3 regions of the Pseudoalteromonas sp. 68 DY56-GL68 genome follow, and region 2 is predicted to be linked to each of the others. Evidence: predicted binding sites of a transcription regulator. Region 2 holds the regulator's gene; each other region holds the start of a gene.

The links. The regulator sigma-54, encoded in region 2, starts transcription at its own class of promoters, with help from an activator protein. The targets are predictions, from matches to a motif close to GTTGGCACGNNNNTNGNNT.
Region 1: the regulator sigma-54 is predicted to act here: its motif matches at 5,046-5,064, upstream of NYF15_RS18010 (LiaF domain-containing protein).
Region 3: the regulator sigma-54 is predicted to act here: its motif matches at 5,280-5,298, upstream of NYF15_RS10835 (CsbD family protein).

Annotation. Positions count from the first base shown of each region.
Region 1 is NZ_JAOCZL010000022.1:178,369-189,182, reverse strand. It holds gene NYF15_RS18030 (M13 family metallopeptidase) at 1-1,426, shown strand, start outside; gene yjgA (ribosome biogenesis factor YjgA) at 1,573-2,094, opposite strand; gene pmbA (metalloprotease PmbA) at 2,232-3,569, shown strand; gene NYF15_RS18015 (VOC family protein) at 3,700-4,116, shown strand; gene NYF15_RS18010 (LiaF domain-containing protein) at 4,337-4,996, opposite strand; gene NYF15_RS18005 (BON domain-containing protein) at 5,326-5,892, shown strand; gene NYF15_RS18000 (YqaE/Pmp3 family membrane protein) at 5,954-6,112, shown strand; gene NYF15_RS17995 (hypothetical protein) at 6,356-6,565, shown strand; gene NYF15_RS17990 (methyl-accepting chemotaxis protein) at 6,550-8,574, opposite strand; gene NYF15_RS17985 (NADP-binding protein) at 8,697-9,467, shown strand; gene hutC (histidine utilization repressor) at 9,472-10,179, opposite strand; gene hutI (imidazolonepropionase) at 10,330-10,814, shown strand, end outside.
Region 2 is NZ_JAOCZL010000024.1:32,411-43,224, reverse strand. It holds gene mlaE (lipid asymmetry maintenance ABC transporter permease subunit MlaE) at 1-186, opposite strand, end outside; gene NYF15_RS19405 (ATP-binding cassette domain-containing protein) at 179-997, opposite strand; gene NYF15_RS19400 (calcium/sodium antiporter) at 1,244-2,215, shown strand; gene NYF15_RS19395 (KpsF/GutQ family sugar-phosphate isomerase) at 2,219-3,190, shown strand; gene kdsC (3-deoxy-manno-octulosonate-8-phosphatase KdsC) at 3,193-3,744, shown strand; gene lptC (LPS export ABC transporter periplasmic protein LptC) at 3,741-4,295, shown strand; gene lptA (lipopolysaccharide transport periplasmic protein LptA) at 4,285-4,806, shown strand; gene lptB (LPS export ABC transporter ATP-binding protein) at 4,803-5,528, shown strand; gene NYF15_RS19370 (RNA polymerase factor sigma-54) at 5,637-7,133, shown strand; gene hpf (ribosome hibernation promoting factor) at 7,160-7,447, shown strand; gene ptsN (PTS IIA-like nitrogen regulatory protein PtsN) at 7,451-7,903, shown strand; gene rapZ (RNase adapter RapZ) at 7,904-8,749, shown strand; gene NYF15_RS19350 (HPr family phosphocarrier protein) at 8,763-9,035, shown strand; gene mgtE (magnesium transporter) at 9,246-10,604, shown strand; gene NYF15_RS19340 (YgiQ family radical SAM protein) at 10,645-10,814, opposite strand, start outside.
Region 3 is NZ_JAOCZL010000018.1:537,977-548,790, forward strand. It holds gene tyrS (tyrosine--tRNA ligase) at 1-858, opposite strand, end outside; gene NYF15_RS10825 (peptidoglycan DD-metalloendopeptidase family protein) at 1,257-2,573, shown strand; gene hrpB (ATP-dependent helicase HrpB) at 2,674-5,094, opposite strand; gene NYF15_RS10835 (CsbD family protein) at 5,337-5,534, shown strand; gene NYF15_RS10840 (lipase family protein) at 5,576-6,718, opposite strand; gene NYF15_RS10845 (DUF6795 domain-containing protein) at 6,740-7,276, opposite strand; gene NYF15_RS10850 (DUF6795 domain-containing protein) at 7,552-8,094, opposite strand; gene NYF15_RS10855 (GGDEF domain-containing protein) at 8,258-9,211, opposite strand; gene NYF15_RS10860 (hypothetical protein) at 9,562-9,972, opposite strand; gene NYF15_RS10865 (FliI/YscN family ATPase) at 9,962-10,814, opposite strand, start outside.

The sequences.
Region 1 (10,814 bases), on a different contig from region 2:
TCAAGCATACGTCACAGCTATCTTAAGCAAAGCGGGTGTCGCTGATGCAGAATCTGCGGCTAAAGCTATTATTGATCTTGAAACACGTATCGCTGATGCACAGTGGAGCCGAGTAGAAAGCCGTGATGCAACTAAATCTTACAACAAGATGAGCGTTGCAGATGCCAACAAACTTACTGGTGACTTTGATTTTGCTGCTTACCTTGATGCGTCAGGCATCAAGACTGAAGATGTCATTGTTCGCCAACCTAGTTACCTAGAAAAATTTGCAGGTATTTATAGCGATACAGACTTAGCAACTTGGCAGAACTATCTTAAGTTCCACTTTGTTAGTAATTATTCTGCGTTATTAGATAAAGAGCTCGTTGATCTTAACTTTAATTTCTACAGCACAACACTTCGTGGTGTGACAGAGCAATCACCACTTTGGAAAAAAGCCGTTGATGCATCAAACGGTGTATTAGGTGAAATGCTGGGTAAAGTGTACGTTAAAGACAACTTCCCACCTGAAGCGAAAGCACGCATGGAAGAGTTAGTTGATAACGTAATCAAAGGTTACGCCGTTGCGATTGAAAACCTTGAATGGATGAGCCCAGAAACAAAAATTGCTGCTAAAGCAAAACTTGATAAGTTCACACCAAAAATCGGTTACCCAGATAAGTGGAGAGACTACTCAGCACTTGAAATGAAAGGTGATGACTTAGTGGGTAACTACATTCGCCATAGCGAGTGGGAATTTGCAGATATGACTGCAAAACTAGGTAAGCCTGTTGATCGTTCTGAGTGGCACATGACACCGCAAACAGTAAACGCTTACTACAACCCTGTGAACAATGAAATTGTATTCCCTGCGGCTATTTTACAACCACCATTCTTTAACTTAGAAGCAGATGATGCTGTTAACTATGGTGCAATTGGTGCGGTAATTGGTCACGAGCTAGGTCATGGTTTTGATGACCAAGGTGCGAAGTATGATGGTGACGGTAACTTACGTAACTGGTGGAGCGAATCAGACCTTGAACAGTTTGAAGAGCGCACCGGCCAGTTAGTTGCTCAATACAATGAATATAAGCCATTTGAAGATGCTAGCGTAAATGGTGAGCTTACACTTGGTGAAAACATTGGTGACTTAGGCGGTCTAACAGTTGCCTATACTGCTTATCAATTATCACTGGGTGATGAAAAAGCGCCTATCATTGATGGTTACACAGGTGATCAGCGTTTCTTTATGGGGTGGTCACAAATTTGGCGTCGTAAATACCGTGACGAAGAGTTACGTAACCGTCTTATGACAGACCCACATTCACCAAGCCATTACCGTGTAATCGGTATTCTTTCAAACATGCCAGAATTCTATCAGGCGTTTGATGTGAAAGAAGGCGACAAGATGTATATCAAACCAGAAGATCGTGTAAAAATCTGGTAATGGATTATTGATTTAAAAAAGGCTCTGAGTGAACGCTCAGAGCCTTTTTTGTATATGTTTTATTTTTCAGGAAGCATTTCAACGCAGGAATGGCTGTAAAAATCCGTACCATTTACATCAAGCGGCTTTCAGTTTATTAAAATAATTTAAACCATAATCGCATCTTTCAGATACTGGAATAATTCTTTGTAACTTTTAGCTGGTTTTTCTGCTTTTACTTCTTTGGCAGCGCCGCGCACTAACTGGCGCATTTTTTGGCGCTCAAGTGCTGGATATTGCTCAATAGTTGGATTAATTAAGTCGTCACCTTGCTTGATTAAATCATCTCGAAGCTTTTCGATTTTATTCATTAATACATCAGCTTGGTTATTTTTGTTTAGCATGATGTCGATCATGGCCTGAATTTCGTCCACGTTTTCTGTGGTACGTAATACTTTTGCGATGTAGTTTAAGTTACGGCGGTAAGCATCACTTTTATCACTGACCTTATCAGAAACAACTAACGCTTCTTTTAAATCGTGATTGAGTGGTAAACGATCACGTTGCTTTTTTGGCATTTTTGCGATTTCAGCACCCAGACCATGATATTGCATGGCTTCACGTTTTAATTCGCTTTTTGATACGTAAATAATTTCTTCTTCGATAAGTGGCTTTTTCTTCTTCGCCATAAGGATGCTCATTCAGTAAACTTAACTATTCGCTATTATACGTCATTTAGTTAATGATTAATATTAGCTGATGCACGTCTCGCAGTGTGTTAGCATTCGTTACACTATAAAAAATAGCAGAACCTAGGACACACAAGATGAAAGATCCTATTTATCAACACATTTCTGAAGTTAAAGACGCGGTCAGCGAAGTACTCGAGCATGCAAAAAAGCTCGGTGCAACAGCAGCAGAAGCGGCGATGTCGAGCACGTCAGGTTTGTCTGTCAGTACACGCATGGGCGAAGTTGAAACAATAGAGTTTAACCAAGACGGTGGCTTAGGTATCAGTGTTTATGTGGGTAATAACAAAGGCTCTGCTTCAACGGCCGACTTAAACCCTAAAACATTACGTACAGTGGTTGAAAAAGCCATTGATATCGCAAAATTTACTTCTGACGATCCATATAATGGAATCGCTGATAAAGAGCTACTTGAGTTTGCGCCGCTCGATTTAGATTTATACCACCCGTGGGAAGTAAGCCCAGAGCAAGGTATTGAACTTTGTCATCAAGCAGAGCAAGCGGCACTAAACGCCGATGAGCGTATTGTAAATTCAGACGGTGCAAGTTTTTCTTCTCACCAAGGTTTACGTGTTTACGGTAACAGCCATGGCATGATTGCAGGTTACCCGCGTACGCGTCATAGCATTAGCACTATGGTGATTGGTAAAGAAGGCGAGCAAATGCAGCGCGATTCCGCGTATACCGTAGCGCGCCATAAAGATGATTTAAATGACGCTGCAAAAGTGGGTCTCGAAGCAGCAACAGAAACCTTGGCTAAACTTAATAGCCAAAAGCTCGGTACCATGAAAGTGCCTGTTATTTTTAGAGCGGATATTGCCAATTCATTATTCGGCCATTTAGTGTCGGCAATTGGCGGTGGTGCGCTTTATCGTAAATCGAGTTTCTTGCTTGATAGCTTAGGAACTAAAGTATTTAGCGATTGTGTGAATATCTCTGAGCGCCCGCATTTATTAAAAGGTTTAGCGTCTTCGCCGTTTGATGCTGAAGGTTTAAAAACCGTCGATCGTGAAATTATTCAAGGTGGTGAGCTGCAAACTTACCTGTTAGCAAGCTATGCAGCGCGTAAACTATCGATGGCACCAACGGGTCATGCTGGTGGTATTCATAACTGGCTAGTTGAACAAACCCATGCCGATTTGAAAGCGCTATTAAAAACCATGGGCACAGGCTTATTGGTAACTGAACTTATGGGTCAAGGTGTGAACACGGTGACTGGTGATTACTCACGTGGCGCAGCGGGTTTCTGGGTTGAGAATGGTGAAATCCAATATCCTGTAAGTGAAATCACAATTGCTGGTAACTTAAAAGATATGCTTAAAGCGGTCGTTGGCTTAGGTGGTGATATTGAGCGTCGTGGCGGTATTCAAACAGGCTCTGTATTAATTGAACAAATGCAGGTTGCGGGTAGTTAATTCATCAATAACTAATCATTTTTTAAAAGCCTCACTTTAGTGGGGCTTTTTTATTTGAAAAAACGCTTTACCTAAACTTAACTTGAGGTTTTATCTTGGTGGCAGTTTAAAAATAAAAAGGAAAACTACCATGTATTTAGAACACGTAAACCTTGTTGTTAGTAATGTTGATGCCATGCTGCACTTTTATAAAGTCGCATTCCCGCACTGGCGTGTGCGTAGTCAAGGTGACAGCACATGGTCTGGAAAACCACGCAAATGGCTGCACTTTGGTGATGATTACCAATACCTTGCATTAAGTGATAACGGTGAAGATGAAAATCGTGATTTAGCGGGTCATCAAGTTGGCCTTGCCCATTTTGCTTATGTAACAAACGACATTAATGCCGTCATTGAACGTCTTGTTTCAGCCGGTTATGAAATTGATAAACACGGCCCAGAAAATCCATACCGTAAAAATGTTTATTTTATCGACCCCGCAGGTTTTGAAGTGGAGTTTGTAGAATATTTCAGTGATATTCCAAGTGAAAGGAATAATGATCTTTGATCTCGCCGTGAAATTCATTTCGCGCGGTAGTTGTAGCAGCAGGTTTACCACGCGTCATTTGTTACCCTATTGCGCGATGTAAAATCGCGCCTACAAAGGTGGTTTCGGTTTGATAAAAGCGTGAAATTTATTTCGTGTGGTGGTTGTAGGTGCAGGTTTACCCTGCGTCATTTGTTCCTATTGCGCGATGTAAAATCGCGCCTACAATATCTCGCAACTTTTACTGCACCTTGTTCATTTCTTTCCAACTGGCTTTTAGGCTATTGGCAAAGCTGATGAACTTTTCTTTCATGGTACGCTTTACTTTGATCTCTACTGAGCCTAGCCATACGTTACCTTCAATGGTAATGGTTGGGCCCTGACCTTTATTTAGAGCGACTGACTTGTTTTCTACGCTGCCAATAACGCTAAACAGTTTAGATACCACATTGACATGTTCAGGCACGTAGATTTCGTCGTTACCTAAAATACAGTTTACGTAAATAGTGACATGCTGATGCTGGAAAATCGCTTCGCTAAAGTCGAGCTCGATTGAACCTAAGCAGTTTGTGAGGTGAATTTCTTTTGGCACAAGCCACTGGCCGCTACGCTCATTTGAACCAAGAATACTGCGTAGCTGTAAGTTTTCGTTGTCGCTGCTATGGCTGTAGTGAGGTTTAAATTGCGCATGCTTATGCGATTTGTAATCTGTATCAGCTTTTAGCGCTAAGTCAGCAACAAGCTCAACAAGTACTTCGTTGCTGGTGGCTGCCATTGCTTGATCTAGTCGGCGTTCAAATGCTTCAGCTGAAATAACTGCATGACTGTAGTTATAAATGAGTTGGTCAATGACTTCTTCTCTTACTTGATCGATTGGACGATCTTCGAGCTTAACGGCCATGGTAGTTCCCTGTTGTGATTATAAAGTGATTCTTCTGTTATTCGATATAAAGCAAAGCTTAGGCCAAATTTTATTTATATAAAAATCAAGTTGTTGTGTTTTTTGGCTTATTAGCAACTTCGTTAAATTAACCATAGATTAATGTTATCTGCAATTAATTGGTTATTTTTGCAACATTGTGAACTTATTACCGAGCAGCCTGTAAATTGTTACCGAGAAGAATATGTGTCTTGAATAGATGTAATTATAACCTTTTGATATTAAAGTGATAAATAGTTGGCATCAAAGTCGCATTAAGTAATGTGTCTTTAATCAAAAGGAGAAAGATTATGAATACATTCAACAAGTCTATGATTGCCGCGTTAGTTATTGGTGCTACTAGCATGTCAGCTCAGGCAAGCAGCTGGGAAAATGAAAGTAAAGACGCTTGGATTGATGGTAAGGCAGAAACTGTTCTTTTAATGAACACAAATCTAAACAACTTTGACATCAACACAGATGTAAAAAATGGCAAGGTTGTACTAACTGGTAAAGTGAATAGTGAGCTTGATAAAGAGTTAGCAGAAGAGCTGGTATTAAGCTTAGATGGCGTAACTGATGTTGAAAACAAGCTTACAGTCGTAAAAGACATGAAAGCTAAGCACGCCAAAAAAGAGAAAGGTGATTCAGCTGAAAGTGATCTAACAGATGCCAAAATCAGCACTGTGATTACAACTCGCTTCCTATTTAATTCTGAAGTAGGTGGTACTGATATCGATGTAGATACTGACAAAGGTGTTGTAACCCTTAAAGGTACCGTTGAATCAGAAGCTGAAAAACAGCTTGCAGTAAGCATTGCAGAAAATGCTGAAGATGTTCGCAAAGTAATCGATGAGTTAACGATTGTTGCTGAATAATAAGTAATTAATGAAAGCCCAGCTTTGGCTGGGTTTTTATTTTGTTTTCAAGGAGTGAATCATGGACTTAATTCGCATTATATTGTCAGTTTTAATTCCCCCTTTAGGTGTATTTTTACAGGTAGGTTTGGGTGCACAATTCTGGATTAATATTCTTTTAACCTTATTAGGGTACATTCCAGGCTTGATTCATGCTGTGTATATCATTGCTAAACGATAATTGCACATAAGGATGATTTAGGAGCACAGCAAGGAAAAGCTGTAGGAATAATGGATTATAAACCGCAAGGAGTTACATAATGGAAAACGTAGCAAAGCATAATGGAAAGCAAGGAAGTAACAAGGCGTTATGGACAAGCGCACAATGGCAACGCTTTATGGAAAAGGTGAATGGATAATTGCTAAGGAGCGGCAAGTGGTAAGGAACCTAAAATGGATGAAGCTAGCGTAAGGAGGTGACTATATGGAACAAGTACAAACGCAATCAAAACAAGGAATGGACAAACAAGGAGCTGCTTTATGGAATCAGCAGCAGTGGCAAGACTTTATGGATCATGCGAAAGCAGTTGCGCCGCAGGTAACAGGGAAGGCTGACGATAAAAACCCGATATTATCTTCAGGTGATATCGGGTTTTTAATCACATCAGCAATTTATCTTTATAACTTAAACTGATTAACCGTTTTATTTAACGAGACTGCTAACTCATTCAAATCACGGGCTTCATCAGCCAATTCATGAGCATGATCTGCCGTGCTATTCACTAAATGGTTAATAGCCGCAAGGCTGTTATTGATATCTTCTGCGACTACCGTTTGTTGCTCCGTTGAAGTCGCAATTTGATGACTTTGATCTTGCACATTTGTCACTGATTGTGCAATGTCTTGCAGTGCTGTAAGCACAATTTGTGTTTGTTCAACAGAACCTTCAGCGCGCTCTTGTCCTTGTTGCATCATCGTTGATGCTTGCTGAGCAATCTGTTGCAATCGGCTGATCATATTACGAATATCATCAGTTGACTCTTGCGTTCTGCTTGCCAATGAACGAACCTCATCAGCAACCACAGCAAAACCTCGACCTTGCTCGCCTGCACGCGCAGCTTCAATAGCAGCATTAAGAGCCAGTAAATTAGTTTGTTCTGCAATAGAGTTGATCACATCGATGACGGCACCAATATTGCCACTTTCTTGCTCAAGACCAGCAACGACTTTAGACGCTTCACCAATGTGACTTGCTAATGCGGTCATGACTGACTGAGCCTGTGTAGAACGTTTTGTGCCATCAACAGTAATGGTTTGTACTTGTTCAGCAGCATTATTGGTATTTTGTGCATTGCGCGAAATTTCGAGTACTGTTGAGGCCATTTCAGTGACCGCTGCACTAACACTGTCTACCTGTTGTTTCTCTTGTTGAATTTCATCATTGGTTTTTTGTGACACTGTTTTTAGTTGTGAAGCTGCTTGGCTTAACTGCTCCGCTTGCGCTGCAGTATTGAGCATCATTGCACGCAATTTATCGATAAAGGTGTTCATATGCAGGGCTAATTGACCCACTTCATCGTGACTTTTTATATCGATTTTTTGTGTTAGGTCGCCATCTCCTGAGGCGATATCACGCATAATATAAGTTAGCTTAGTCAATGGTTTGGTGATCATTTGCGTAGCCCAAAAGATCATTGCAATGATAATCGCGAGAATAATGATCACTGATGTTGTGGTTGTCATTACGGCATCATTGACAGGCTCATCAATCATGCTGGTCGGAATTAAAATACCTACATACCAATCAAGATAAGGGGTTTCTAATTCAAGGCGATTGAAGACAACGTAATACTCTTCTCCTTTAAAAGTGATGAAGCTACTACCGTCTTTTTTACTTTTCATAACACGATTTAATTCGCTAAAGCCTGATGTATCGTTAAATTGTTTCTCTAGCGCTTCTAGGCCTTCTTTGCCATTTGGGCCTTCGTCGGTAATTGATAGTTTGTGACCTGTTCGTTTTGAAAGGTGCACAACTTTTTGGTTGCCATCAAGTAAAAAACCAAATCCTCGACCGTTGAAACGAATATTCTCGACCATGTCGTTAATATTGTTGAGCTGTAAGTCGACACCACCAAAACCAATGAGTTTATTTTGGTTATACACTGGTTGTTGTACAACCGCCGATGCGTTGCCTGTGGTTAAGTCAACGGAAATAGGGCCGACATAGAGCTTGTTTATTGCTAGCGCGTCTTGCCACCAACCACGTTTATAAGCGTAATAGGGGTCACCATTAAAGTGTGTAGTACGCTCATTTTCTTTAAAGTATTCACCGGTGGTTGCTGAGGCAAAAAAAGCAGATAGAATGTTGTCATCATTACCACTGATGCGTACAAAGTCTTGATTGATGCTGTCGTACCCAGGTTGGTTATCAAGTGGTTGATCACGCTCAGTCCAATTTTCAAACCAATTCACTAAATGTGGGTTAGTAATAAAAGTTTCAACAACTTTACCATAGCGAGCAAAGTAACCTTGCATTGAAAGTCGCTCACTTTGTAGATAACTGTCAGCTTCTCGCTGAATTGCTTGTCGTGATAAGTCAGCAATGTGACTAACAAAAAAGCTCGACGCGATGATAAGTAGTACACTGATCGTCCCACCGATGAGAAGTAATATTTTTTTACGTAAAGAGAGGTTGTTTAACATAGGTGCACGTGTTTTTATTATTAGCTAGAGTAATCTATCTAATCATATTTGCACCCAAATCGCTACAAGGCAAAGTAAAGTTTGTTAATAAAATAATACATAACACAAGGGGATGTTACCAAGTGATTGTTAATGATAATAAATTAGTGGTACTAGGCGCTGGCTGGCTAGGGGAAGCACTTTGTCTTAAGGCAAAGGAGTTAGGTTGGCAGGTGCAAGGCACAAGAAGAGAGGCCAAGCATGACTATGACTTTCAACGCCAATTGATATTACAACCAAGTGGATTGAAGCATACTGTCTCTTTAAAGGACGCGTGGTGGGTATGTGCTATTCCACCTAAAAGTCGTGATAGTCAAAGTGATTACCTAGCAACGCTTTCTGCTAGTTTAGAGTTAGCTAAATCGCTGCAATGCCGTGGGTTTATTTTATGTTCTTCAACGGGTGTGTATAACAACGCTGATAATACATATACAGAGCAAAGTACGATTGAATGTTCATCACCTCGCCAACAGCTTTTGTATGATGCCGAACAATGTGTGCTACAAGTGGGCGGTAAAGTATTGCGGTTGGCGGGGCTAGTTGGGCCAAACCGTGAACCAGGGCGGTTTGTTGCAGGTAAGGAGCTTAAGAGTTCAAGCCAACAACTCGTCAATATGGTGCATCGAGACGATGTTATTCATGCCATTTTCAAGTTGATTGAAGGTTGGTCAGATGCATCTGCAATCTATAATGTAGTCAATCCTGCTCACCCGACAAAAGTTGATTATTACCAGCAAAAGTGTGCTGAGCAGGGTAGCCCTGAGCCAAGTTTTACCAGCGATGAGGCCAAGATGCGAATCATTGATGGCTCGGCAATTGAGTCTTTAGGCTTTCAATATCAGTGGCCAATTTAAGCGGTTATTTTTTAAAGGTTAAATGCCCTCCCAGTCTATATTTACTGCCTGGGGAGACTAAGCGTGCAAAGCTTACGATCCCCTCAGAGCACCAAGTTCGACGAATAACCTGCAGGCAAGGCTCTTCATTGTAGAGGTTGAGCCACTGACACATTTCATTATTTGGCATGATTGCTTCAACTGTATGTCTTGCTTCTGTTAACGGGGCTGCACTTGAAAGGTATTCGTGGGGAGTCAGGGTGTGAAAGTTCTGTTGCAAATAATCTTTAGCCAGCTTTGGATTGACGAAACGCTCTTCAACTTGTAATGGTTGCTCATTTTCATTGTGGACAATAACACTTCGATAAACATGACTATCAATATCAACACTCAATGCTATAGCAATAGGCGCAACGGCTTGTATTGATTCCATTACTAAAATTGTACAGCTGTATTGGCCATTTCGAGCTTTAACTTCGTCGGCAATATTTTTTATCTCAAGGAGAGAAGACTGTGATTTTAAACTGGCAACAAAGGTACCGAGTCCTTGGCTACGAGTTAGAATGCCAGCATCTGTCAGTTCACTCAGTGCCCGTCTTGCAGTCATTCTACTTACCTTGAATTGATTGGTTAATTCATTCTCTGATGGTACACGATCGTTTTCTTGCCATTGGCCGGAACGAATATTATCAACTATAAATTGCTTTATCTGTGCGAATTTAGTGATGCTCATTGAAGGCGATGTATAAAGTTAATAGTATGTTACAAGGTGGCATAATTATCTTGTATATACAAGGTGACTTGATAAACTTTACGTCTATTTTAGTTATCTGCTTTGAGCATAGCTAAGTCAGGGCACTGCAAAATTCAGTATAGGTGAAAAATGCACACAATGAATAATAATGAGTCACACTGGGATCTACTAATTACAGATGCCAATATTGCTACAATGAACCCTGCTATTGATGCACCCTATGGTGCTATCGAAAATGGCGCTATTGCTGTTAAAGATGGCAAGATTGCCTGGTTAGGGAAACAAGCTGAGCTACCAAAGTTTGATGCATTAGCTACCCCAACCGTGTCAGCGAAAGGGCAATGGCTCACACCCGGTTTAATTGATTGTCATACTCACCTTGTTTTTGCTGGAAGCCGTGCCGAAGAGTTTGAACAACGACTTCAAGGTGTCAGTTATGAGCAAATAGCTGCAAATGGCGGGGGGATTGCAAGTACTGTTCGCGCTACGCGTGAAGCTGATCATGAAACATTATTTGTTGCAGCAAAAGAGCGTTTAAATGCGCTGTTTTCAGAAGGGGTGACAACGGTTGAGATTAAATCTGGCTATGGTCTTGATTGTGAAAACGAAATTAA
Region 2 (10,814 bases):
GCCTGACACCATAATAATAAGCAGCGATTGCGACCCCACCATATACAACTGGCGTATAAGTAAAGGCGTGCCCTTTTTAAAGTTTGGCTTGTTAACTAAGGCACCAAATAGCATTTGTGTAGAACGACCCAGTGCAGCAAAACGCCCTAAGGTTTTATGTCCTAGCTTTTGCAAAAGATCAAACATTGCGCACTCCTAATAACTCTTCACTGTATTCAGGAGCTGGGTAATGAAAAGGCACGGGGCCATCAGACAAACCTTTTAAGAATTGTTGTACTAATTCAGACTCGTGGTTCTGCATTTGCTCAGGGGAGCCTTCGCCTATCACCCCTTGATCAGCAATAATGATCACGTGATCAGCAATGCTCATAACCTCTGTTACATCATGGGTCACAATAAGTGATGATAAACCTAGCACCTCATTCAGTGACTTTATTAGCTTAACTAACACACCCATAGAGATAGGATCTTGGCCAGCAAATGGCTCATCGTACATGATAAGCTCTGGATCAAGAGCAATTGAACGCGCTAAAGCAGCACGGCGAGCCATACCACCAGAAAGCTCAGACGGCATTAAGTCTTGTGCACCACGTAAGCCGACTGCTTGTAATTTCATTAAAACGACAAGACGGATTAAATCTTCGCTGAGTTGAGTATGTTCACGCAAAGGAAAGGCGATATTGTCAAACACTGACATATCGGTAAATAAAGCGCCACTTTGAAACAGCATACTCATTTTGGTGCGGGCAGCATAAAGTTCCTTGCGAGTCATGCCAGGAATGCTGTTGCCTTCAAATAAAATGTCACCAGAATCAGGTTTAAGCTGACCGCCGATTAAGCGTAACATGGTGGTTTTACCAATGCCGCTTGGTCCCATAATAGCGGTGATTTTGCCTTTCGGAATGTTAAAAGTCATATTTTTATATATGATTCTATCGCCCCGTGAAAAGGTTACATCCTTGATTTCTACTATTGATTGCGACAAGTCGCTCTCCATAACTTTTTTCACTAGTTTTGCCATTTTAAGGGTTTTTTAGTCAAGATGGAAAAAACAAATCGTAAAATTTTGTAATATTTTCTATCGAAATAATCTATGTTAGAAATGTCGAACTTAATACACGCTTAAATTTAGTTTCCAAAAAACACCCATTTAAAACATTCAGTCTATTCTTTTACTTATACTTTCAGGTTTGCTTTTGTTACTATTTGCAGTCATCTGTTTAAGTAATATTGGCGTATAAAAATGGTGACTTCTTTTGTCATTTTAATTATTGGTTTTGCCGCACTTGTATGGAGTGCAGACCGTTTTGTTTACGGGGCAGCGGCACTGGCAAAAAACATGGGGATCCCAACCCTAATCATTGGCCTTACGGTTGTTGCCATGGGTTCATCGGCACCAGAAATGATGGTATCAGCCTCAGCAGCCCTTGCAGGCAAAACAGATACCGCTGTAGGTAATGCTGTTGGTTCTAATATTACTAACATCCTACTAGTATTAGGTATTACTGCACTATTAAGACCTTTATCTGTCTCTTCTACAACACTCAAACGTGAGATGCCGTTAGTACTCTTAGTGTCAGTTGCTTCTTGGTATATATTCTCTGATAACTTCTTTTCATTTGGTGAAGGTATTGCGCTACTTGTTGGCTTTATTGTTTTCCTTGTAGGCTTAGTTATTATTTCTTTAAGGGATAAAAACCAAGCGGATGACCCTTTCGTCTCTGAAGCATGTGAAGATATCCCGGATAATGTTTCTACAGGCTCAGCTTTGTTTTGGCTTGTCGTAGGTATGATCCTTCTTCCTATCAGTTCACACTTTCTGGTTGGTTCGGCAGTAGATATTGCAAAATACTTTGGCTTAAGCGACTTGATGATTGGGTTAACCATCATTGCTATTGGCACCAGTTTACCTGAACTAGCAGCCTGTATAGCCGGCGTACTAAAAAATGAAGATGATTTAGCCTTAGGTAATATTGTTGGCTCAAACTTATTCAACCTATTGGCGGTACTGCCTCTTGCAGGGATTATCAACCCATCAATCATCGACCCTTCAGCGGCTAACCGAGATGCTTTGATTATGATTGGCGCAACCATTGCTTTAATCGCTATGTCATTGAACTTAAGAGGTGCTCGTCGTATCAATAGAATTGAAGGTGGTTTATTGTTAGTCGCATTTATTGCATACCAAGGCTATATTTTCAGTCAAATAGGATAACAAATGACGCAGCAAAGCTTTATTGCGCAAGGTAAGCGAGTTCTTGAAGTTGAAGCGCAAGCATTAAGAGAAATTGAACAGTATATCAATGCTGATTTCGAACATGCCTGCCAATTAATGTTTCATTGCACAGGGCGTATTATCGTCATAGGTATGGGTAAATCAGGCCATATTGGCAATAAAATAGCCGCAACATTAGCAAGTACTGGCACCCCAGCATTTTTTGTTCATCCAGGTGAAGCGAGTCATGGTGACTTAGGTATGATCACACGTGAAGATGTTGTGATGTGCATTTCAAATTCAGGTGAAACCAGTGAAGTGCTTGGTATTATCCCTGTTATTAAGCGTATTGGCGCAAAAATGATATCTCTAACAGGTAACCCTAACTCAACTATGGGTAAGCTATCGGATGTCCATGTGTGCATCAAAGTTAGCCAAGAAGCGTGTCCATTAGGCCTCGCCCCTACTGCCAGCACCACTGCGACATTAGTTATGGGCGATGCGATAGCCGTTGCCCTACTCGAAGCGCGCGGTTTTACTGCCGATGACTTTGCTTTATCTCACCCTGGGGGGAGCTTAGGTAAGCGCTTATTACTGAGCCTTGAAGACGTCATGCATACTGGCAGTGCCACACCTATCGTTACCGAGTCCCAAAGCGTTAAAGATGCGCTGATAGAAATGTCAGCCAAAGGCCTCGGTATGACAGCTATTGTCGATGAAAACAAAAAGCTTGCAGGCCTGTTTACTGACGGTGATTTACGCCGTATTTTAGAGCAACGTGTCGATATTCATAACACATCGATTAGCCAAGTAATGACACGCTCATGCACCACCGCACATGCAGATATGCTCGCTGCGGAAGCATTGAATATTATGGAACGAAAACGCATTAACGGTTTAATAATAATAGATGAAAGTAATACACCGATTGGCGCACTTAATATGCAAGACCTTTTAAAAGCAGGGGTACTTTAAACATGACGTTTGCCGAGCTTTATCAGCCATTAAGCACAGATGTAAGCCAACGTGCTCAGAAAATAAAACTACTCATTTGCGATATTGATGGCGTTTTCTCTGATGGCCGTATTTACTTAGGAAATAACGGTGAAGAACTCAAAGCGTTTAATACCAAAGATGGCTTTGGTATCAAAGCATTAATAAATAGTGGCTTTGAGGTTGCGGTTATTACAGGGCGACATTCACAAATAGTTCAGCAACGCATGACTAGCCTAACAGTACAACACATCTATCAAGGTCAAGAAAACAAGCTTATTGCGTATCAAGAATTAAAAGACAAACTGGCTTTGACCGATGAGCAAATAGCTTATATCGGTGATGATGGCCCTGATTTACCCGTCATGGAAAAGGTAGGCTTTGCCGTTGCTGTAAACGATGCTCACCCACTTATAAAAAGACTCGCTCATTACACTACCATGTTACCCGGAGGGTTTGGTGCTGTGCGAGAGCTGACTGATTTATTAATGCTGGAAAACGCGAAAGCGTTAACAACTGATGGAACCAGCGCATGAATATAGCCCGTATTTTACTGAGTATTGTTTTTGTTTGTTGCATGATCTGGTTATGGTATCCGTACTTTAGCCAACCAACAGACGCAATAAACAGTGAAGACGAGATAATCGCAACACCGGATTACACCGCCATTGCGCTAAAGCAAACTGCGTATGATGAGCAAGGTAACATCAGCCATAAAGTCGCTGCGGCTAAAATGGAGCTATACCAGCAATTAGGATTTACTTTTTTTGAGCAGCCTATTTTTACCATTTATGGGGATCAACAGGTTTGGCAGGTAAAAGCAAAAGAGGCTACCTTGTACGAAAACGATCAACTCATTTTTGAAGGTGACGTTGTTGCAAAAAACCTAACTCATAATGGCATGATTGAAGATATCAACGCAGAAAATATCAATGTCGATATTGAAAAAATGACCATGTACTCAAAACAACCTGTTACATTAACAGGCCCAAACTTAAAGATTACCGGTAAAGGTTTAAAAGCCGATTTAAAAGCCGAAATCGTCGAGTTAACTAACCATACACGAACCATATACTATGACCAATAAACTTAAAAAATTACTTCTAATCCCAAGCTTATTGATTGCGTTTTCAAGCGCTGCTGCAGACCAAGCGGGTACTCCTATCAGCATTAGCTCAGATCGCCAAGTAGGTCAGTTAAAAAATGGTGTAGGGATTTTTGAAGAAAATGTAGAAATAACCCATGGTAATCGTCGTATTACCGCAGATCGCCTAGAAGCACATGCAGGTGAAGTTGATGGTACTGTTTCACTTATCATTGCCACAGGTAAGCCAGCCTACTTTGAAGAAAAACAAGAAGATGGCACGGTTATGAGCGCCAGCGCAGACGAAGTTCGTTACGATGTAGCAAAGCGTTTACTCACATTAGTTGGCGATGCGCAAGTGACACAAGCAGGGCAAAAAGTCAGCGCAAAAAGTATAACTTATGACATGGAACAACAGCTAATTAGTGCTGAAAAAGACGAAAACTCAACGGATCGTGTGCATACAATCTTAGTGCCTGTTGATAATAAAAAAGATGATAAAGGCCAGCCATGAGTACATTAAAAGCAGAGCTGCTAGCAAAGAGCTATAAAGGCCGCCAAGTTGTCAAAAATGTGGGACTAGAAGTCGAAGCAGGCAGTATTGTCGGCTTACTAGGTCCTAATGGTGCAGGTAAAACCACCACCTTTTATATGATTGTTGGGCTAGTGCCAAGCGACAAAGGTAAAATTAGCATTGATGACAACGACATCACTTTATTACCCATGCATAATCGTGCTCGATTAGGTATTGGCTATTTACCTCAAGAATCATCCATTTTTAGAAAGTTGACAGTCTACCAAAACCTGATGGCGATTCTTGAAACACGCAAAGATCTTAAAAAACAGCAACGAGAAGAAACACTCAATAACCTGCTTGATGAATTTAGTATTCAGCACATCCGAGATAGCCAAGGTATGGCGCTATCAGGAGGCGAGCGTCGCCGTGTTGAAATCGCGCGAGCATTAGCCGCAGATCCAAAATTTATTCTGCTAGATGAGCCTTTTGCTGGTGTTGATCCAATTTCAGTGTTAGATATAAAGAAAATTATAGAGCATTTGAAAAACCGTGGTATCGGTGTACTAATAACTGACCATAATGTTCGAGAAACCCTTGATGTTTGTGAAAAAGCCTACATTGTTTCTCATGGGGAGCTAATTGCATCAGGCACGCCTGAACACGTATTAGCAGACCAAACGGTACGCGATGTCTATCTAGGCGAGCAATTCAGGTTGTAACCAATACACCACCGACTAGAGCATCTGCTAGACTTACAATAATGACAACATATTGATATTTACTCAAAGTAGTATCAATCAATGATTTAAAAGGATTGTTAGGGATACATGAGGCAATCATTACAGCTGCGCATGGGCCAGCAACTTACAATGACTCCACAACTGCAACAAGCCATTCGCTTATTGCAGCTTAGTACATTGGATCTCCAGCAAGAAATACAAGAAGCGCTTGATAGTAATCCTCTGCTTGAAGTAGAAGAAGCGGATTATAATGAAGAAGCGATCGGTAAAAACGAACAAAAATCTGACTCTGATGATTCACAAGTCACAGCTACAGCAGAAGAAGCACCCAGTGAATACGAGCAAGAAAGCAGTGATGCACTCAATAAAGATACCGTCAGTGACGACCTAGCAATGGATGTCACATGGGATGAGTACATGAGTGCAGCCCCTTCAACCTCGTCAGGGCCAATGCCAGAAGATGAGTCTATTTACCAAGGTGCGTCAACCGAAACTCTCCATGAATACCTGATGTGGCAACTACAGTTGACTCCATTTAGTCCGACCGACGAAGCAATTGCTGTTGCTATAGTCGAAGCTATCGATGACTCAGGTATTTTAACTGTGAGTTGTGAGGATATTGTTGAAAGCTTTAATCAAAATGATGATGAAGAAGAAATAGAACTTGATGAAGTCGAAGCGGTCTTAAAAAGAATACAGCTATTTGATCCTGTCGGTATTGGTGCTCGCAGTTTACAAGAGTGCCTATGTATACAACTTCGTCAATTCGATGCAGATACACCTTATTTGGCTGAAACTAAAATGGTTTTATCTGAGCACATCGAATTATTAGCAAGTCGCGACTATCGTACTTTGATGAAAAAGACTAAGCTTAAAGAAAACGAGCTTAAAGAAGTGATGACGCTTATCCATAGCTTGAACCCTAAGCCCGCGGATAGCATCGTACGTGAAGAGTCTGAATACGTCATACCTGATGTATCGGTAAAAAAAGTTAAAGGTCGTTGGGTGGTTGAGCTAAACCCTGACTGTATGCCAAAGATCAGAGTAAACAGCCAGTATGCGGCTATGTCACGCTCTGTAAAATCAAGCAGTGACAGCCAGTTTATTCGCTCTCATCTGCAAGAAGCTAAGTGGTTTATTAAAAGCTTAGAGAGTCGGAATGATACTTTATTAAAAGTAACGAACTGTATTGTTCAACAACAACAGGCTTTCTTTGAACACGGCCCAGAGGCGATGAAGCCGATGGTGCTAAATGATGTCGCTGAAATGGTCGAAATGCATGAATCGACGATTTCACGGGTAACAACGCAAAAATATATGCATACCCCAAGGGGTATTTTTGAGTTGAAATATTTCTTCTCAAGCCACGTCAGCACAGAAAATGGTGGCGAGTGTTCATCAACGGCAATACGCGCTTTAATCAAAAAGCTTATTGCCGCAGAAAACTCAGCGAAGCCATTGAGTGACAGTAAGATTGCAGATATATTGGCTGAGCAAGGAATTAAAGTAGCTAGACGTACAATTGCAAAATACCGAGAGTCTCTAGCAATACCGCCGTCTAATCAGCGTAAAAGCTTGATTTAGACGTTTTACATAGAAGGAAAATGCTTATGCAACTAAACCTAACTGGTCGTCATGTAGAAATCACAGATTCATTAAAAGACTATGTAAACACCAAGTTTGCGAAACTAGAAAGGCATTTTGATCATATTAATAATGTTCATGTCATTCTAGATGTAGAAAAATTAAGTCAAAAAGCAGAAGCAACTTTACATGTAAACGGAGGCGAACTGTTTGCCTCTACAGAGCATCAAGATATGTACGCGGCCATCGACTCGCTAATTGATAAGCTTGATCGCCAAGTTATTAAACACAAAGAGAAATTAGCTCGACACTAAATTATGAAACTTAGTTCACTTACTAGCCAGGACTGCAGCAAAGCTGCGGTCCTTTTTAATAGCAAAAAAAGAATTCTCGAATTTATCAGCGAACTAGCTCATGAGCAGCTTCCTCATCTATCGCAGCAAGATATTCTTAATGCTTTACTCAATCGAGAAAAGTTGGGGAGTACAGGAATTGGTAGAGGCATTGCTATTCCGCATGGTCGTATGTCGGGTGCTGATAAACCACATGCGTTTATTATAGTGAGCGAATCGCCAATTAACTTTGATGCAATTGACAACCGCCCTGTTGATATTTTTGTTGCACTCATTGTACCTGATGGAGACTGCCAACTTCATTTAAAGACCTTATCAACAATTGCTGATAGACTAAAAGATAAAGAATTTTGTAAACAGTTACGCAGCGCAAAAACCGATCAGGAACTGTTTCAAGTTATTGCATCAGAGGCATAAATGGAATTAATTATTATCAGTGGCCGTTCTGGCTCAGGTAAATCAGTCGCTTTACGAGTCCTTGAGGACCTTGGTTATTATTGCGTTGATAATATTCCTGTAAACCTATTACCTTCGCTAGTGCGTAGTGTTTCTGATAATTACGACAAAATAGCGGTCAGTATCGATGTGCGTAACCTGCCAAAAGAGCAACAAGAATTTAATGATATTCTTGAATACTTGCCAGGTTTCGCCAACCCAACATTATTTTACCTTGATAGTGATGATCAAACACTCATTAAACGTTTCTCTGAGACAAGACGCTTACACCCGCTTTCTTTAGATTCTTTACCGCTCGATTTAGCAATTAAGCAAGAAAAAATACTGCTTGATGTCCTAATTACCCGCGCTGATTTTATGATCGACACAACGGATTTAAGTGTACATCAGCTAGCAGAGTCAATTCGTGAGAAGATTCTCGGTAAAAAAGATAAAAAGCTCATTATTACCTTTATGTCATTTGGCTTTAAGCATGGTATCCCGAAAGAAGCTGACTATGTATTTGATGCACGCTTTTTACCAAACCCGCACTGGGAGCCAGATCTTAAGCCACTTACGGGGCTCGACCAACCCGTTAAAGATTACCTTGCAAGCCATAGCATAGTGCAAAAATTTACTTGGCAGATTCAAACCTTTGTGCAAACGTGGTTACCACACCTTGAACGCAATAACCGCAGTTATTTAACTATCGCAATTGGCTGCACGGGTGGACAGCATCGCTCTGTTTACTTAGCACAGACGATTGGTGAAAGTTTCGCGAAAAGCCATGCGAATGTAAAAATTCGCCATCGTGAGCAAGACTTATAACAAGGGCTTTAACATGTATGCTGAAAATACGTTTTTAATTCAAAACAAACTTGGCTTACACGCGCGCGCAGCAACTGTACTTGCACAACTTGCACTTCAATTTGATGCTAAAATTATGTTATATCAAGATGACAAAGAAGCTGAAGGTGACAGTGTACTTGCTCTAATGTTATTAGAGAGCAGTCAAGGTAAAGAAGTTCGAGTTGTATGCGAAGGCCCTGATGCAACAGCTGCACTTAATGCAATAGGTGAATTAATAGCACAACGCTTTCATGAGCAAGAATAGCATTTGCTAAGCACGAAAGATTTACGTTAAACTTAACTTAGATATTTAAATTTCTCTTAAATATCTTACTTTTAAGTCATTCGTTCATCTTATATAACAAATATTCTTAATATAATGGTTGCTTTAAACGATAACTCAGCAAATTTATTATTGTGCAACTATGCTGTATTTATTTAGCCAGAGCTCACTTTTTTAGTTGTAAGGACGCCAATGCCAGAAGCCTTTGAACAAGATTACCCACTACAACAACTTAAACAGGTGACCAAGTCACTTAATAGTGGTCAATTTGTTCAAGTGCGCGGTATGCTAGCTAAAACAGCACCTTGCGATACAGCACTGTTACTTGAGTCATCTCCTCATAAAATCCGCCGCATGTTGTGGCAACTCGTTGATCCGGATGTACGTGGTGACGTACTTGAAGAGCTTTCAGAGGATGTACGTCTTGGCATTATTGCCCAGATGGAACCTGAGCATATTGCCGCCGCAACTGAGGACATGGACGATGATGACTTAGGTGAAGTACTTCGTAGCTTACCTGATACTGTCTATCAAGATGTTGTCGGGGCTATGGATACGCAAGATAGAGAAAGAGCGACTCAAGCACTTTCTTATCAGGAGCGCTCTGCAGGCGCACTAATGAATAGTGATACTGTCACTATTCGCCCCGATGTTACATTAGACGTTGTACTGCGTTATTTACGTCTACGTGGTGAGCTACCTGAAGGTACAGATGATCTGTACGTGGTTGATAAACATAACTGCTTTTTAGGCGCCTTGTCATTAACGACACTTTTAACCAGCCCATCAGACAAAATTGTTCGCGACTTAATGGATGAAGAATGTGAGTCTATTCTCATTTCGATGGACGAAAGTGATGTTGCTCAACTATTCGAGCGTCATAACTGGATTTCCGCGCCTGTTGTGGATGATAACGCCCACTTGCTTGGTCGTATAACCATCGATGACATCGTTGACGTCATTCGTGAAGATGCAGAGCATAGCATGCTTAGCCTAGCGGGTCTTGATGATGAAGAAGACACCTTTGCACCCGTTCTGAAAAGCTCGCAGCGTCGCTCTATTTGGCTTGGGGTTAACCTATTAACCGCATTGTTAGCTGCCATCGTTGCAAGCTTCTTTGAAAACACCTTAGCAATCTTACCAATCCTGGCGGTACTTAATGGAATTGTGCCTTCAATGGGAGGAGTTGCTGGTAGCCAAACTCTTACCTTAGTTATTCGTGGTATAGCCGTTGGCCATATTAACCAAACCAACCAACGCTTTTTATTACTCAAAGAACTCGCCATTGGGGCACTAAATGGTGTTATTTGGTCGATATTAATCGCCGGTGTTGTTGCACTCTGGCAGTGGGACTTTAAGCTCGGTGCGGTGCTAGCCTTCGCAATGTTTATGAATCTCGTTGCAGCAGGTATTGCTGGTGCGAGCATTCCTTTAATCTTAAAGAAAATGAAAATTGACCCTGCTCTTGCAGGCAGTGTCGTGCTGACCACCGTCACCGATATTGTGGGTATTTTTGCCTTTTTAGGCACCGCAACCTGGTTATTAATCTAATTTAATATAAAAACGGCCCTTCTAAGGGCCGTATTTATATTTACTTTGCACGCTGCTTATTTTTACCCACTCTAGGTTTAGTATTGGCCTTTTTAAACTGGCTAAAACCAGTATGACGTGTCAGTGCTGCACGGCCTTTACCGCCCTTCCCTTTCGCTGCTTTCTCGTTGCGGCCCTCTTCAGGCACCAAGCAATTTGGTCCTTTACCAA
Region 3 (10,814 bases), on a different contig from region 2:
AATGTCGCGCGGGTTTGCACCGTCAGCAACACGCTGTTTAAGAGCTGCAATTTCTTCGATAGATAATGCACTTAATAAGTCATAGTAGCGCCACATTAGCTCATCACTAATAGACATCACTTTACCAAACATATCATTAGGCTCATCAGTAATACCAATGTAGTTACCTAATGACTTAGACATTTTCTGAACGCCGTCAGTACCTTCAAGCAGTGGCATCATTAACACTGTTTGCGGTTTTTGACCTTCATCTTTTTGTAGCTCTCGGCCCATTAGTAGGTTGAAACGTTGATCTGTACCACCAAGCTCAACATCTGCTTCTAATGCAACTGAATCCCACCCTTGTACCAGTGGGTATAAAAATTCGTGGATAGCAATTGATTGACCACCGGCATAACGCTTTTTGAAGTCATCACGTTCTAGCATACGTGCTACTGTTTGACGCGCAGCCAGTTTGATCATACCTGCTGCACCTAAGTTTTCCATCCAAGTAGAATTAAATGCAACAGTTGTTTTTGCAGGATCTAGAATCTTAAATACTTGCTCTTTATATGTTTCTGCATTAGCAAGTACATCTTCACGAGTTAACGGCTTACGCGTCACATTTTTACCCGTTGGGTCGCCGATCATGCCGGTAAAGTCACCAATAAGGAAAATAACCTCATGACCTAAGTCTTGAAAGGTTTTCATTTTATTAATTAAAACCGTATGACCTAAATGCAGATCAGGCGCCGTTGGATCGAAACCCGCTTTAATTTTAAGCTTTTTACCAGACTTTAGTTTTTCAACTAGTTCGTCTTCAATTAATATCTCTTCTGCACCGCGTTTTATCTCAGCTAGAGCGGTTTGTAAATCCACTGTGTATTACTCCAAAAATTCAGCTTACCGGGCGTGGTGGCCTATCAGGGTTAAAAATAGAGCTAAAAATGATTAAATTTAGCAAGTTAGCTCCAGAAAAACTGCACCAAGAGCAAGCCAACTTAAGTATTTTAAGCATCAGCCTAGTGGAGCAGCGCGCGTGATTGTTCTTTATACCGCGTTATTGCATTTTTATGAAGGTACTTTAGTTAACTAATGCATATTTAGCTTAACATCAGACATATGCTGCAAATTTAACCAAAAAAGATTAACACGCTGAGCAATTCTAGCGTAAAATAGCGCTAGTTTAAATCTACAAAACACTGGTATTTGCTCTATTTTAGGTATATCCTGCAATATTAGTAATTAATTTTCTTGACAGCAGAAAAAGGCACGTTATGGTTCACGTAGTGCATAAACTCCCCAAAAAACACAAACTGCTTATTCTCGGTTTGGTTTCTGCTATTATCGGCTTAGCATTATTACCGTCAGAAAAAGCCACCGCTTCAAAGGATAACAGTGCCGACGCACTTGAAATTGGCAAACGCTACGAATTACAAGTTAAAGTTGATGATAACGAAAAACTAACTGAACTAAATTCAGAGCAAGCAGCTGCTAAATTACCAGAATACGACCTTGTCGATCATCAAGTACGTAACGGCGATAATCTAGCACTTATTTTCAAACGCGCGGGCTTTTCGGCGCAAACATTACATAAACTAATCAACACAAATGCTGAAACGCGTAAATTAACCAAAATTCACCCCGGTGAAATTTTGAGTTTTGCTACAGCTGATGACGGTTCTCTCGCACAGCTTCGTTATGTAATTTCAAAAACAGATACTCTGTACGTTACTTTAAATGATGAAGGTAACTACGACACAGCAATCGATAGTAAAGAAATCGAAACCTTGAGTAAGTCAGCCGGTGGCGAAATCAGCAATAGCTTTTGGACCTCAGGTATCGCCGCAGGGTTAAGTGAACGCCAAATAATGAATTTTGCTGACATCTTTGGTTGGGATGTTGACTTTGCAAACGACATTCGTAAAGGCGACCAGTTTGGTCTTATTTACGAAGCGCATTATGTTGATGGCGAGTACATAGGCGACGGCAAAATAATTGCCGCTGAATTTATCAACCAAGGCGAACGCTATTCTGCAATTCGTCATACTGATGGAAACTTCTACACACCTGAAGGCCGTAGTATGAAAAAAGCTTTCTTGCGTGCCCCTGTTAACTTTAAATATATAAGCTCAAGCTTCAACCCACGTCGCTTACACCCAGTAACGAAGACTGTAAAGCCACATAATGGTATTGACTACGCTGCTCGTACGGGGACACCGGTGGTTTCTGCTGGTAATGGTAAAGTGGTTAAAGCTGGCTACAGTAAGTATAACGGTAACTATGTATTTATTAGCCACGGCACTCAATACGTGACTAAATACTTACACTTGAACAAAAAGCTTGTTAAAACAGGTCAAAAAGTAAAACAAGGTCAAAAGATTGGTACTGTTGGTGCAACAGGTCGTGTTACAGGCCCTCATTTACATTATGAGTTTTTAGTAAATGGCGTTCACCGCAACCCTAAAACAGTTAAACTGCCTAAGTCAGAGCCACTACCACGCGATGAGTTAGCTAAGTTTAAACCAATTGCAGACAACTTCTTAGCGCAGCTTGAACGCAATCGTGAGCTACAACTGGCACTTAATAAGTAATCGCTAAAGTTGAATAATTAAAAACCCCAGTAACTAAGTTACTGGGGTTTTGCTTTATAACCACACTGTTCCTCTGAATTAATACATAGTGCGAGTTAGATTACATCTTGCTTTTTACTTTGTTAGTTGCCTGACTTAAAACTGGGTTATCTGGCCAGAAATGTTTAGGATAACGACCTTTCATCTCTTTCTGTACTTCTTTATAACTAGTTTGCCAGAAATTTTCTAAATCTTGAGTGAGTTGTAGTGGCCGCCTTGCTGGCGACAATAGCTCCATTAGAAGGGGTAACTTGCCCTGTGCAAGCAAGGGTGTGCTAGTCATGCCATAAACTTCTTGCATGCGTACACTCAGCTTTGCAGGTCCATCTAGCTGGTATGTAATTCTCACATTTGAGCCACTGGGGACGGTTAAACGCAGCGGCAAAAACTCATTTAGTAAGCTCTGCTGGTGCCAATCAAAACAATTTTTTAATGCTTCACTGTAATTAAGCTTTTTTAATTGCTCTACATTTTTTATCTCATCAAGGAAAGGTGCAAGCCACTGATTATTAGTCGTCAATTCGTCACTACTAATAACAGGAAATGACTGCGGCAATAATTTACTCGCTAAGCTCATTCTAATTAGTAATTGCTCACTTTCACTTTGTTCATTAAATAGTGAAAAACCTTTTTTATTGAACAAATTTAGCCATGCTTTAGTGCGCTCAGCTTTATCAAGAGGCTGTTTACTTGGCTGGCTTGCTACTGTAATAGCCCCTAGCTTTAGTTCCTCTTGATGAATAAAACGTCCAGATTTTTCATCGTATTCACAGCGAGTTTGCTCTGAAAACAAATGCCCTAGCTGATCTTCAAGTTCATTTGGTAAAAATGCGACTGCCGCAAATATTCGACCCCCTTTGTGGCCGCCCATACTGGCAATAGCGAGATAGTCATCGTTATGCCAAAACTCATCACTTAAGTCGGCCCCCGCGCCATTGGCGAGCAAATAGCCGTTGCCACGCTTTTTCGCTAAGCGATCTGGGAATGCAAAAGCCACCAGCAAAGCAAGGGGCTGCATATTTAGCTCACGCACTGCCTTCAAATTTAAACGTGATAGCCAATAGTTTAATTGTTGCTTAAACAGTGGATGAGGCTTTGTATACATACTGTGAAGTGCAAGCTTAAGATCAGCTGGTATACTCACACGACTCTCAAGCAGCGCCACTAAGTATGCAGCGAGTTCATAAATTCCCGGCATACTTGCTTGAAGTTGCTTAGCCTTAATAAGCATATGTGATAAACGAATATCCGCTCCAAAACTAAGCATTTGGCTACCGATTTTTGTTAGTTTTTCATTTTCATCAAGCGCTTCAAGCATTTTTAAAAGTGCTGTTGCGTGTTTAATTTGCTGTGGGCTTGGTGCATCAAGAAGGTTTAGTTCAGTAACAGCTGCGCCCCACTGCTTAGTTTCAAGCAGTAGTTGGCTAATATCACTTGTTAGGATTTCTGGGGCGTCATGGCTGTTACGACGTTCAAACGTTTGCTTACTACCTAGACGATATACCACACCTGCTTCTAAACGCCCTGCACGGCCTGCGCGTTGTACCGCAGAGGAACGAGAGATGCTTTGGGTTACAAGTTCAGTTACCCCCGTTTTTAAGTTGAAGCTGGCTGCACGGCGCTTACCGCTGTCGACAACAATACGGATCCCTTCAATCGTTAAGCTGGTTTCGGCTACATTTGTTGTCAGCACGACTTTTCGCTTACCTTGTTGTGCAGGAGCTATAGCAGCTTGTTGCTCTCCTTTGCTTTGTTCACCAAATAAAGTAAACACTTCGCAATCATCAGCAAGATCGTTCAATGCCTGTTTTACACGTAAAATTTCTCGCTGACCTGGTAAAAACACCAAAGCACTACCAGTTTGCTCATTGAGTGCTTGCTTAATAACCGCAGATATATCCTCTAACCATCGGCTTTCATCTTTAAGTGGAACATAAATTTCATCAATTGGGTAACTTCGCCCTTCAGATGATATTATTGGGCAATCAAAAAACTCACTGTACCGCTCACCGTCTAAAGTGGCCGACATGAGTAAGATTTTTAAATCGTCTCTAAGGGCTGCTTGTGTTTCAAGCGCAAAAGCGAGGGCTGTGTCTGCGGCAATCGAGCGTTCATGAAATTCATCAAAAATAAGTAAATCGACACCGGTTAACTCAGGGTCATTTTGTAGCATCCGTGTCAGCATCCCTTCTGTCACAATTTCCAGCTTGGTTGCATTACTAACTTTTGATTCACCCCTAATGCGCAAACCAACACTTTCACCAACGGCCTCATTTTGTAAAGACGCCAAGTATTGAGCAATATTACGTGCAGCCAAACGCCTAGGTTCAAGCATAACAATCCGCTTGAAGTGGCCTGCTTGCATCAGTGTTAATGGCAGCCATGTTGATTTACCTGCCCCTGGTGGCGCTTGCAGCAAAGCCATAGGGTTATTTTGTATCGTTGTTAACAATGATTGGTAAATATCTTGTACGGGCAGCACGTTTCTTTCTCTTACTTTATTTTTAGCTATTGTAACAAAAAACAGTCGACGACAATGACTCTCCCTTACAAGAAAAAATTACAGGGTTTTATAAATAACTAAGAACAAATTGCAGTAAAAAATAAACGCATTATAGATAAAGCCAATTATTTACAATAATTTCAACAATTTAATTAATTTAATTGAATGGCATATCAATTGCTTTTATTAAAGTGAATGTTTAAAAAAGTAAGGAGATAATGATGAACAGCGATCGTTTAGAAGGCAATTGGAAAGAGTTGAAAGGTAAAGTGCAACGTAAATGGGGCGACCTTACCAATGATGATTTAGATAGAATCGAAGGTAGCCGTACAGAGCTTGTTGGTAAAATCCAGCAAAAATACGGCAAATCGAAAGAAGAAGCAGAGCGTGAAGTTAATGACTTTGAGAAAAGCCATTAATTTTGCAGCCTAACAAAAGCCGCCATCGGCGGCTTTTGTACTTATTTTGTTAGTGCTATTGCTTGGCCTGCAAGAGAAAACACATTTTTAAGCATTAACTTTAAAATATGCCTGATGGATGCATACGTAAATGAGATTGCTTTAAATGGATAGCCGCAAAAAGCCAGCATGTAACCTAAAATCCCCTTCACATCACTCGTATAATTTTTAGAGAGATCGATACTGTCGGTTAATGCTTTAGCAATTTGGTCATAGACGGTAAGCGTATTCGTGTAGTGGTTTTGTATCGCATATAACTTGCCTGTATCACGTAAATATGTGATTAATGCAGCGCCTATTTTTCTTGCCCACCTTGAAGTACGGCTGCACTCTAATCGCTTATCATAATCAAGCCTGACTTCTTCTTGAATCCGTTTTTCCATGCCTTTATTGATTGCAGCATAACTTTTAAAATTACTCGCAGTATGTAAGTAGCCTGGCGTTTGCTCTGTCATACTATGGGCTTTTGGAGTAATTGTTGCAGCACCATTTAAAATATATTCTTGCTCCGTATGCATAAATGGCCAGACTGGCACTAAAGGTACGGGGTCGGCGGCATGTACACAGCGATAAACATGGTTATTTGTTGCAGCTTCTGTCTGTATAGCAAAGCTATGATAACCAACTCGTGGAGCACCAAAAGTATAAAGCTTCACATTTGCACCAAAGTGATTTTTTAACCAATTCGCAGCTAAATTAGCCAAAGCACCGCCTAAGCTATGACCCACAACATGTATATTTAGCTTTTGGCTCGCTTTTTTACTAAAAAATTGTTCTAACTGCTTTCTAAATGAGTTAAAAGTGTGATTAAACCCCGCATGCACAGGCTGACTATTGCTACAGGTACTCAAACCACAATTAAGGTCAGTAATCACATCTCGCATTTTTGCCGTGCCGCGTAGTGCTAAGACATAATCACCTTCAAATAGTCCCTTTTTGCCTTTTGCAATACAACCAAAGTTGGTCGAATGAGTAAAAACGCGTTCAAGAATAGAACCACTGACACCTTTTATAGAGCCAGCTTCCATTAAAAAAGTATTTTTTAAGCGTCGATAATATTCTGTAGACTCTAATGGAGCTCTTTCCAACGTTTCATAGGCCAATGCGGCAAAATCAGCAGCAAAAGCTGGCGTTAATGTTTTCATATTTATTTCCCTATATTAGAATTAATGGTCTTCATCATCAGATTCAATTTCCGATAAGCCATAGTATGAGTCTAGATCTATAACTTCAAAGTCTTCATCCCAACGAGCTATACCACCAGCACTTAGTTTATAACCTTCGACTTCATCATTTCTGAAAAAGAAAGATACTTCTTCATCAGATATATCTGCTTTCAAACAACTTAATTTTTTAGCATATTCATGACGATACTTTGTACCTGATAACCTTGATGTCCATAAGATATATTTAGTGCCTTCATAAAAAAGCGTTATAATTTGAGATGTGAAAAGCTCTGCAAATGGCACAGCTGGTTGGTTAGAGCGAATATTGGCTTCTGGAAAAGAAAAGCCGCCTTTGTCATCAGTATATACATAGTTTTCTACATATTTTCCGTCAGAGAAACAAAGTAGCCTTTCTATTTTTGCGTTAATTAAAGGTTTGCCATTTTCACTCACTTGGCCTTTGACTTCGGGGCATAGGTGTACCTTGTATGCACCAAAATAGTTACCCAACTTCTTAAATGATTCTAAGAGTGACATTAAAAATGAGCCTCAAAACAGGCTGTGAACTTAACGGGAAGAAGATGTTGATGATATTCCTTATCTTGACTCACTATTCACATGCCCTTGTAAATAATGAGCACATAGTACACAACTCAGCGATAAAAAAGAATAGTATCATTGTAAATAATTGTGCCTCAAAACTATGCCAAGCAGATTAGTCTTTAGGTATTTTGCTTTTTAAAACTTGCTTGAAAATTGATATTGAAAGTTATTTAAAGGAAAGAAGTTAACGCTATGACGAGGCTTAAGTGTTATGACTGACACTCTTGATCATCAGATTCAATATCCGATATACCAAGATAAGAATCTACATCTATAACTTCAAAGTCTTCATCCCAACGCGCTATACTCGCAGCTCGAAATTTATAACCCAGAACTTGATTATTTTTAAAATGAAAAAAGACCTCCTCATCAGATATATCTGCTTTCAAACAACTTAATTTTTTAGCATATTCATGACGATACTTTGTACCTGATAACCTTGATGTCCATAAGATATATTTAGTGCCTTCATAAAAAAGCGTTATAATTTGAGATGTGAAAAGCTCTGCAAATGGCACAGCTGGTTGGTTAGAGCGAATATTGGCTTCTGGAAAAGAAAAGCCGCCTTTGTCATCAGTATATACATAGCTTTCTACATATTTACCGTCAGAGAAACAAAGTAACCTTTCTATTTTTGCGTTAATTAAAGGTTGGCCATTTTCACTCACTTGGCCTTTAACTTCGGGGCATAGGTGTACCTTGTATGCACCAAAGTAGTTACCTAACTTCTTAAATGATTCTAAGAGTGGCATTAAAAGTGAGCCTCAAGACAGGCGGTGAACTTAAGAAGAAGATGTTGATGATATTCCTTATCTTAGATCTCTATTCACATACCCTTGTAAATAATGAGCACATAATACACAACTTAGTGATAAAAAGTAGCATCAGTAAAAATAATTGAGTCGGCGGGGCTTATTAGGCTGGCTCGTGTTTGGCTAAATCTGGCTCAGCAACTGTTTGGTTTTTACCTTGAGATTTTGCTTTATATAATCGCTTATCAGCGATATTTAAGCACTGATCAATACTGTCCATATGGGTTCGCTGATACAAACCAATACTTAAACTCACATTGAAGGAATGCTTACCACTTTTAAATGTATTATTTGCTAGTTGTGTGTGTATTTCATCAGCAACGTTTCGTGCGCGAAGTTCATGCCCTTTTGGGATTACAATTAAAAACTCTTCACCACCCCAACGCGAATTAATGTCTTCATCGGTACACACTTTCTTAAAGATATCGGCAATAAAGATAAGCACTTCGTCACCCACTTGGTGACCATAGGTGTCATTCACTTGTTTAAAGTTATCAACATCAATTAAAAGAAACACGGCCCCCTCTTCGAAGCAACGACTTTGCATACACTCAGTCGCATAATGTCGGTTTGATAAATCGGTCATGGCGTCGGTGCGGGCCAGCTTTTTGTTTATTTTAAGTTGCGCTATGAGCTCACGACTGTACTTATTTCGGTAATACTCATAGAACGCACCAAGAATACATAAAATTGAGAAACACAGCATAACTCGTGTAGGAAAGTAATGACTTGGATAACTGTAATAACCCAATTTGTCCGTGTAATAAAAGAGAGTTGAAATCACACAAGCAAGTACGATTAAATCTATCGCTCCACGCTTTAAGCCACGAATAAAAAAGGTCACAGGCGAGGCAATAAATAAGCATAAAGGACCTGTTCCATGATTACCGCCAGACACTATCAAAAAGCACATAATCGCGTACAAGGTGTAAAGCATCAGAATAGCAATTGTATGGTCGCGATTTTTAATAATAAACGGACTGGCAAATACACCCACTGCAACCACTAGCATAGTACTAAGAACGGTGTAGCCATCTAAGTAACTAGTAATAGACATAAAAAAGAGGTAACAGCCCCAATGAATGCAAATACACGTAAAAACCGTGCTTTATCTTGCTGACTTGCATTGACTGTATCGATCACACTTTTGCCTTGCGTTTATTATTGCTTATTCCTAAATAACTTTAACACAAATATCTAATAATGAAGGCGTAATACAGCTTTTCACATGCTAAATGCTTAACAAAAAGAATAAAGTATTAAAAATACCGGCCTTTTTGTTCATTAAGGCTAGGTTATTTCTACCTTAAACAGGAGCAAAGTTTCTATAAATTAATTACTTATAGCACTATCAAAACTGAGTGCTAGGCAAGTGAAAGGTTAGCCCTCTTTATAGGGCTGGTTATTTTAACTACGACGAACGGCTGCATGCGCGACTAACTCATCAAGTTGGTTCTGATGCTGACGAGCCTGTTTTTGCTTGATCTGATGTGCTTTTTTAGCAATGACGCCCTCTAACCCCTTCGTGAATGAAAGTTGTTGGATGCAAGCATGTTGTTGACGTGATTGATCGCCTTGTAGTTGCGTGACTCGTTCGGCCTGCTGCTGCGATAACCCATGTAGAATGTGTTTCATACCTGCTAAATTTTGCAAACCAATTGCATTACCCATCTGGTTGTTTGTTTGCATATCGTCGATAAATTGCTTTAATTGGGCTAATCGCTGTTGTTCTACCTCGGTTTGCTGTTTCAAAACAGCCTGCTCAGAGAGCATGCTATCAAGCTTTTCTTGCTGCATATCTTTAAACTTATCTAGCATCATGTTTTCCTATTAACTGCGAAAGCTGTTGATTTGTAGTCGCAAAGTCTGCTTTTTCATTTAATGATTGGCATAAGAATGCTTCTATTTGTGGATACAAGTGTACAGCTAAATCCAATTCAGCATCTTTCCCTGCTTGGTAGGCACCAAGCGGTATTAATTCATGCACTTGTAGGTATCGACTGTAGAGCTTTTTAAGCTTATAACAAAAGGCAAGCTGCTCAGAGGAGACAATGTTAGGCATAACACGGCTTATAGATGCACCAATATTAATAGCTGGATAATGACCTTTTTCTGCAAGCGTTCGGTCCAATACAATGTGGCCATCTAAAATAGCCCGCGCATTATCCGCAATCGGATCTTGCTGGTCGTCCCCTTCTGCTAACACCGTGTAGATGGCAGTCATTGAGCCTTTACTTTTTTCACTATTTCCAGAGCTTTCAACTAACTGAGTCAGCTTACTAAATACCGATGGTGGATACCCCTTAGCGACAGGCAACTCGCCAACCGCAAGGCCTATTTCTCGCTGTGCTTGCGCATAGCGAGTTAAAGAGTCCATCAATAACAGAACATTTAAATCTTGGTCGCGATAAAAAGCAGCCAATTGATGACTTAACTCCGCCGCTTTTGCTCGCAAAAGCGGTGAATCATCAGCAGGGGAAGCAATTACGATGGCCTTTTTGAGCCCTTCTGGGCCAAGACTTTGCTCTATAAATTCTTTGACTTCCCAGCCACGCTCACCAACTAAAGACACAATTACAACGTCTGCACTGGTAAAGCGAGTCATCATGGCCAGTAGCTTACTTTTACCGACACCTGAGCCTGCAAAAAGCCCTAAACGC